Regions from separate parts of the Paenibacillus graminis genome, predicted to be linked through region 2. Evidence: riboswitches for the same ligand, from Rfam matches in the RefSeq annotation. Region 2 holds a riboswitch; the other holds the start of a gene.
The links. Region 2 has a riboswitch for cyclic di-GMP ahead of PGRAT_RS20435 (S-layer homology domain-containing protein). Riboswitches for the same ligand answer to the same signal wherever they lie in the genome.
Positions count from the first base shown of each region.

Region 1: it holds a riboswitch for cyclic di-GMP, as region 2 does, so the genes downstream of both, PGRAT_RS05380 (PA14 domain-containing protein) here and PGRAT_RS20435 (S-layer homology domain-containing protein) in region 2, are expected to answer to the same signal.

Region 1 covers NZ_CP009287.1:1,262,349-1,266,542, forward strand. The annotation lists gene PGRAT_RS05370 (UDP-glucose dehydrogenase family protein) at 1-626, shown strand, start outside; gene PGRAT_RS05375 (sugar phosphate nucleotidyltransferase) at 1,043-2,416, shown strand; cyclic di-GMP riboswitch class I at 2,629-2,709, shown strand; gene PGRAT_RS05380 (PA14 domain-containing protein) at 2,723-4,194, shown strand, end outside.
Region 2 covers NZ_CP009287.1:4,757,768-4,761,961, forward strand. The annotation lists gene PGRAT_RS20430 (DUF6531 domain-containing protein) at 1-14, opposite strand, end outside; gene PGRAT_RS20435 (S-layer homology domain-containing protein) at 40-2,124, opposite strand; cyclic di-GMP riboswitch class I at 2,176-2,268, opposite strand; gene sigF (RNA polymerase sporulation sigma factor SigF) at 3,129-3,884, opposite strand; gene spoIIAB (anti-sigma F factor) at 3,896-4,194, opposite strand, start outside.

The DNA of each region.
Region 1 (4,194 bases), 3.5 Mb from region 2:
TGGACCGTCGGATCGGCTCAACCTTCCTGCAGGCCGGTATCGGTTATGGCGGCTCCTGTTTCCCGAAAGACACTAATGCGCTGATTCAAATTGCAGGTAATGTGGACTACGAGTTCAAGCTGCTGAAATCGGTGGTTGAGGTGAACAAAGACCAGCGCTTTATGATCATCTCGAAGCTGCATGAGTCGCTTGGCAATCTGCGCGGTGCAGTAATCGGCATCTGGGGCCTGGCCTTTAAGCCAAACACCGACGATGTCCGGGAAGCCCCGGCCCGGGAAATTGTTGAGAGCCTGGTGGCCGAAGGCGCTACAGTGAAGCTGTATGATCCGATTGCTGTTGAGAACTTCAGACAGCAATATGATCATCCGCAGCTGCGCTGGTGCGGCCTGCCGGAAGAAGCGGCGGAAGGCAGCGATGCGGTCTGCCTGCTGACCGACTGGAGCGTGTTCAAGGACATCGATCTGCACAAGCTTGCGGAGAGCATGCGCCGCCAGGTGCTGATCGACGGACGCAACGTCTACTCCAAAGAGCAGATCGAGGGAACAGGCTTTGAGTACCATTCTGTCGGACGTCCGCAAATGGGGGGCCTCAGCGGCTACTCCCCCAGCGTAGCCGGGGCGATCTAAGTTTTAACTGCCGCCAAACAAGTGGCAATGCCGGAACTTTGGCAGGGAGCTTCGCCTGCCGGGTGAAGCAGCTTGGGCGAACTAATTCCATTGGCTCGTTTTCCAGTGGAAATGCTGCAGGGAAAGCTGTTAAGGGAGGAACGGAGAGGAATTTTGGAACTGTAGGAGCGAATGCGTCCGCCTTTGTCTGTGGATTTCCACCGCGAACAGCGGTAACAATCAAGAAATCTGCAGACAACAGCGGCCGGAAGTCCAAACATTCCTTGCAGAGACTCCCGTAACAGCCGATCTGAAGTATTGTCACGCAACATAATGCGTCAGTGACATTCCTGCCTTTCATGCGAAAGCCACCCGGCAGCAGCTCACAATAACAATCCGATATTTACGCGACAACACATAAATAGGAGGGTTCACTTATGAAACTGGTACTTCTATCTGGCGGTTCTGGTAAACGGCTCTGGCCTTTGTCCAACGATTCTCGTTCCAAGCAATTTCTGAAAGTGCTGCAAAGCCCGGCAGGTGAACCGGAATCTATGGTACAGCGGGTATGGAGACAATTGCAGGAGACAGGGATGGCGGACTCGTCTTATTTGGCTACCGGCCGCAGCCAAGTCGAAATGATTCAGAGCCAGCTCGGCGCAGAGGTGCCAATCATTGTGGAGCCGGAGCGCCGCGATACCTTCCCGGCCATTGCTCTGACTGCAGCTTACCTGTATTCAATGGCAGGGGTGTCTCCAAGTGAGACCGTGGCTATTCTCCCCGTCGATCCGTATGTGGAGGCTTCATTTTTTGAAACCGTCGTCCAGCTTGAGGCAACGATGCAGGAAAGCGGCGCAAATCTGGCGCTGATGGGCGTGGTCCCTGAGCTTGCATCCGAGAAATACGGCTATATTATTCCTACCAGCGATGAGGCGGCGGCAAGCGGCTATATGCAGGTGAGCCACTTCCAGGAGAAGCCCGACCGCGTACAGGCCGAAGAGCTGATCAGCCGGGGGGCACTGTGGAACTGCGGAGTATTCGCTTTCCGCCTGGGCTATCTGCTGGATATTTTGCAGCGCAAAGGTCTGCCTTTGAACTATGAGGAACTGCAAAAGCAGTATAAACTGCTGTCGTCCATCAGCTTTGACTACGAAGTGGTGGAAAAAGAAGAGAATATCGTCGTTCAGCCTTATGCCGGGTTCTGGAAGGATCTGGGTACCTGGAATACCCTCACCGAGGAAATGAGCAGCAATCATGTGGGGAAAGGCTTCGTGACCGATGATTCCGAAGGGACTTGCCTAATCAATGAGCTGGATATTCCGATCACAGTAATCGGAGCGAAGGACCTGATTATCGCAGCCAGCCCGGACGGCATTCTGGTGACCCACAAAACGGAAAGCCCGCGCATCAAGGAAGTGCTGAAGTCTTTTGAACAACGACCGATGTACGAGGAGCGCCGCTGGGGCCACTATAAGGTCATTGATTATGTGAAGTACGATGAGGGCAATGAAGTGCTGACCAAGCGGATTTTCATCGCAGAAGGTAAAAATATCAGCTATCAGCTGCATCACAAGCGCAGTGAAATCTGGACGATCGTCAGCGGCGAGGCAAGCATTGTGCTGAATGAGAAGATGCATAATGTGAAAGCAGGGGATGTAGTCCGCATACCGGAAGGGACAAAACATGCCATTCTGGCGCTGACAGATGTGGAGTTCATTGAAGTGCAGACCGGCTCGGAACTGGTAGAAGAAGACAATATCCGCATTACGCTGGAGTGGGAAGATATCGCTCTGCAGCAGTTTATTTCGTAAAAAAATGCGCTGATGGCGCTGTCGAATCCGATGAAATTATCCCGGTTCATGTCGATTTAAGGGTTTGGAGATAGGGCTAAATAATCTATTTACCCAAATGTTACAATTCCAAAACAGGTATTAAGAACCATTTATTAAGGAAAGTTCATTAATGCTCTAAACTAAAAATTTAATAGAGACGATACTTACGGTAAGAGGGATAAATCCTTCCAAAACGACAAAGGCAAACCTAATCGAAAGATAGGGACGCAAAGCTATAGGGCCTTCGAAAGAGTGGCAGCCTGGCTACCGAAAGGAAGATGAATTTTGACAACTTACCGTAAGTCGCGTCTGGTGTCCATCATGTTAACTATTGCCCTGTTTCTGACTGCAGTGCCGCTTGGCCTGGGGGGCGCGCCATCGAAGGCAGCTGCTGCCTCGGATTCTCCAGCTCCGGTTAATCCCAATGCTTCAACTGCTGCCGTCAAGCTGCTTGACGAATTAAACGCTATTTCAGGAAAAGGCATTATCACTGGCCAGCATGACTATCTGGAGAGCCCAGATGAATTCAGCAACAAACTGAAGGGGACGAGCGGAAAGTACGCGGCCCTTCACGGCTACGAGCTTGGCTTAATCAGCGGCCAGTCGGAAAGCACTGGAGCAGCGCAGCGCAGAAATGTAGTGTACAGCGCAATCAACTGGTACAAAAATGGCGGTATCGTCGCTATGACCTTCCATGAGCAGCTGCCCGGCACTTCGTATCAATGGGCGAATGTGCAGAAGACGCTTAGCCAAGCGGACTTCAATAAGTATGTAACACCGGGAACGGCTCAATACAACAGCCTGATCGCCGATCTGGACAAAGTGGCCGTTTCGCTTAAGACCTTGCGGGACGCTGGCGTCCCGGTCCTATGGAGACCTTACCATGAAATGAACGGCAACTGGTTCTGGTGGGGCAAGAAAAATAATTTTGCGGAACTTTGGAATATTATGTATGACCGTTTCGTAAACGTTCATCAATTAAACAACCTGCTGTGGGTGTGGAACCCCAATGCTCCAAATGCCTCATCCGATCCTTATGAACTAACCTATCCGGGGGCGGATAAGGTAGACGTTCTCGCAGCAGATATATATAACAATGATTATATGAACAAATATCATGACAGCCTGCTGAGCCTCGCGGACGGCAAACCCATTGCCATTGGTGAAAATGGCGAAATGCCAAGCACAGCCAAGCTGCAGCTCTCCCAGAGACAATGGGTCTATATGATGAACTGGGGAAAAATGCTCTATGAGAACAACAGCACCACCACCATCAAAAACTTTATGAATGACGACTACACGGTAACACTGGATCAATACAAAGCTGGGCTGGATGTACCTGCGGCTCCACCTACTCCGGCGGCTACGCCAACCCCAGTGCCGACGGCTACACCGACACCGGTGCCAACGGCCACGCCAACACAGGTACCAACGGCCACGCCAACACCGGTACCAACGGCCACGCCGACACCGGTACCAACGGTTAAGCCTACGGCCACACCGGTACTATCTCCAGATAATGGTACGGTGGTTTCTCCCGCTCTAAATGGTCTTCAGGGAGAATATTTCAAGAATATGACGCTTTCGGGTACACCTGTACTCGTGCGTAACGACGCAGTAGTCAATTTTAACTGGCGGCAGGCTGCACCGGATAGCTCGCTTGGGGTGGATTCGTTCTCGATCCGCTGGACCGGGCTGATCAAACCGTCTTACAGCGAGACTTACACGATTTCCACGACTTCAGACGATGGTATCCG
Region 2 (4,194 bases):
GCTCGGAATTTCATAGATCGGTCTCCTATCCTTAATAAATTAGAGTAATTTCAGCTCAGCGAGCAGTTTGTACATGATAACTGCCGCTTCGGCTCTTGTGGATGAATCTTTGGGTTTCAAAAGCTGTCCGCTGCCCTGCACCAGTTTCTTGTCAACCGCCGCCGCTACGGATTCCCGTGCCCATCGGCTAATGCTACCGTTGTCCTTGAATCCGGAAAGTACAGCCTGAAGCTTGACCGAATCCGCAGCAGATGCCGGATTGCCAATAGCAGTGCTGTCAACCGCCCGCATCAGCATCACCATCATCTGTTCGCGGGTCAGCGGATCATTGCCATGGAAAAGCCCTGCGTCCCCGGTTACAATTCCTGCCGCCGCTGCCGCTTCTACATACGGGCAGGACCAGTTCGCAGCGGAAACATCACGGAAGGTTGGCTTATCCGTCCGCACCGGCTGCAGCCCAAGAGCTGCTGTCAGCAGCTTGGTGAATTCAGCCCGGGTCAGGATGGCTTTTGGCGCATACACGGTTCCGTTCATCCCGTTCACGATGCCTCTTGCTGCCAGCACCTCAACGGCTTGCTGGGCCCAGTGGCCTGATATATCTGTGAATTGTGCCTCGCGCAGCATGACCGCGTACAGTCCTGAGGCTGATATCTTAGCCTGAACAAAACCGTCTTCCGCCGCAGTCACTCCGCCGATATAGCTCCAGATGCCTTTGTCCGGATTGTAGCTGTAGATCCCAAGCTTCTCACGCTTCGACGTCCAAGGCTCTTCCTGCGGATACCGGACTGCCAGCTTAGCCGGGATCAGGAACGGAGCGCCCGCTTGGACTTGCCAGGCGGAACCGGCCTTCAGCAGAGTTTTGCCGCTTGCATCCAGCAGTTGCTTCGTTTCCAGTTCAGCCTGAGCCAGGCTTACGGTGGTATTGTCCGGGAAGGTTCCTGCGGAAATCTCCAGCCGTGCCCAGCCGTTCAGTGCAGTCAAGGTTCCGCCGGCACTGCCGATCGCCTGAGTAACTTTAGCTCCGGTAATTACAGGGGCCTTGGCCTCCGGTGCCGGACCCGGGTTAGAGTCTGTACCCGGATGTGGGGTTTCACCTGGCGATGGAGTCGTTCCCGGATCAGGAGTCGGGTTGGGATTTTCTTTTAAATCCACTGATTCTATGTAATCGTCCTTCTTACTGTACAGCAGCTTGTTCCCGCTAATTCCGATCAGCTTCACCCCGGCATCTATCGGCAGCGGTTTTACTGCATATGTAGTGAGGTCCACCTGCTTCAGGGTGACAGCGCCGTTATCCTCCTCTTGGAACACAGCTTGATCTTCACCTATGGACATAAAGGCATATTCAGTTCCCCCGGCTTTCATCCCGGTGAGATCCACAGGTTGTGCCGTCAGGTCTTTGATGTTCAGGAGCACATATTTGCTTCCTGTGGCACTGTTTTTCTGCTTGTACAGCACATGGCTGCCATTAAATACAAACCAGTCCACCGCATTCGCACCACCCAGACTAACCAGTGCGCGGGTTACGCCACTGCTCACATCCAGCAGGCTAAGCCCCCCGTCACGGGCATTCTTGTAGACGACATTTCCGCCGGCCAGTACCGGGAAACGTCCTTCGCCCAGATCCGCTTCAACACCCGTTGCCAGATCATGATAGATCATGCTGCCGTAATTTTTGCGTTCATACCAGACCACACCTACGCCGTCCGTTGTCGGATTGCCGTATGGGCCGGCCTGCTTGTTGAGCTTCATCTGCTTGCCTGTCTCCAGATCGGCAGTGTAGATATCCCAGTGGAGTGAAGCTTCCGGCTCACTTCCCTTGTCCGCCCATACCGCAACCGCTCCATTCACATACGGCGCGTCCTTGGTTGACTGACCGGCTGTAAGCACCGCATTTGCACCATTGCGCTGATTCAGCGCGTGCACCTGCTTAACTCCGTCTGCGTCCGGTTCCAGCCACACTAGCCTATCACCCGACACGCTATAGTCTGTTCTGCCCGGATTGGCCGCCGCAGCCGATGCTTGCCTTACGCCCAGACTACTGCTGACAAGCCCTCCAAGTAAAAACACCGCCGCACAAACAGTAATAACTGCCTGCGCAAACTTCCTTTTTTGTCCGAACCTCATTCACTTCTCTCCCCCAGCGCTATTTGTAGGCACGCCAAAAAACCAAGTGCCTTGAGCGGCCCGGCTGCCCTGACATCCCTTCCGGATGAAGTAGGCCCGTGGCTTTGCGTCTCCGACTTTCGTACGGATTTGCCTTTGTTCCAAACTCGGTTTTTCTATCCCTTTATGCTTATGTAATTGTGACTTTAGATGTACAGGACACTTTTATTATCGGAATTTATTCCTATAGAATTAAGATGTTCTATTTTTCCCTTTTTCAGGTTTTGATTTCAGGATTTACCTCCAGCGTCTCTTCAGCAAAAACAGTAACAGTACTGCCCAATTCGTTACATATTAGGCAGAAACATCATTCCGATTATTGTCTATGTGCGTATATTATCAGGCATCTAAAAAAAGGGAGGAATTGGAAATGGGATATAAAAAATCTAGACATTGCTGTGTTCCACCTGTTAAAAAATGCTTCGTGGAAAAAGAAGTGGTTAAAAAGTTTATAAAAGTTAAATATGAACCGGTAGTTGTTTGTGTTTCTAAAAAGAAAAAGATCTTAGATTGCAGAGAAGTACCTTGCAGACATGTACCACATCACAGTTGTAGACCCTGCCATTCACGCAATCCTTGGAAAACGAGTAAACACAGATATTATTAAAGTCATCTCATAGGGCTGACCCAAAAGCCATGAAATGACTGCTTGGTCCTGCCCTTGTTGCTTTGGAATGGGATATACGTAGGCACTGGGGTGTATACCACGTAAAAAAGCAGAGCAGCGATCCTCCAATAACAGGAGAATCGCTGCTCTGCCTACTTTTTCTTATCATTTCAATCTGGGTTGGCTGATATTCTTACAACTGTCTAACTCCATAGATAATTTTCCGGACAACAGAAACATTTATTTCACCCGTCACATTCACTGCTCATACTTACTTGTAAAAGCCGGCCACATGCTATTTCCTGCTTACCTTACTTGCCTCCGCTTGTACCCTGCTTACTCCTGCCAGCCTGCTGTGCTACTGTGCGATCTGCTCGCGGATGTTCGCGAGGATTTTCTTCTCCAGCCTCGACACCTGGACCTGCGAGATGCCGAGGCGGCTGGCGACTTCAGATTGGGTCTGGTCGCGGTAGTAGCGCAGGTAGACGATCAGGCGCTCGCGCTCAGTCAAGGCCCCGATGGCTTCATTCAGCGCGAGCTTGTCGAACCAGCGCTCCTGCGTCTCGTCGGCGATCTGGTCGATCAGCGTGATCGGATCGCCGTCATTCTCGAAGACGGTCTCGTGGATCGAGGTCGGCGGCTTATTAGCCTCCTGGGCGAACACGATTTCTTCGGGCGTGACCCCCAGCGCCTCCGCAACTTCCCCGATGGTCGGCAGACGGTCCAGTGTTTTGGACATTTCGTCCTTCATTTTGCGGACCCTGTTGGCCATTTCCTTGAGGGAACGGCTGACCTTGAGGGTGCCGTCGTCCCGGAGGAAACGCTGGATCTCGCCGATAATCATCGGCACGGCATAGGTGGAGAATTTGACCTCATAGCTGAGGTCGAATTTATCAACGGACTTCAGCAGTCCGATACAGCCGATCTGGAACAAATCGTCAGGCTCATACCCGCGGTTCATAAACCGCTGCACCACCGACCAGACGAGGCGAATATTGCAGTTGACCAGCGTATCGCGGGCCAGATTATCTCCGGCTTGACTGAGTGCGATCAGACGTTTGACCTCCGCATCGTCCAAATAGGTCGGCGGAGCTTTTTTTGACTCTGCATCCATGGCTCCAACCCCTAATTGTATAAAGCTTTTTTCGAGACGATGGTTTTCTTCATTGAAATGGAGGTACCGCGCCCCGGTTCACTTGTGACTTCGAATTCATCCATGAAATTTTCCATAATCGTAAAGCCCATACCCGAACGCTCCAGCTCCGGCTTGGAGGTATAGAGCGGCTGCTGGGCCAGCTCCAGATCCTCGATCCCCCTACCCTGATCTTCAATCGTGAGCTGCACGGTTTCATGCTCAATGGAGGCAGAGATGCTGACAATGCCTTCAGGATCGCTGTCATATCCGTGGATAATACAGTTGGTGA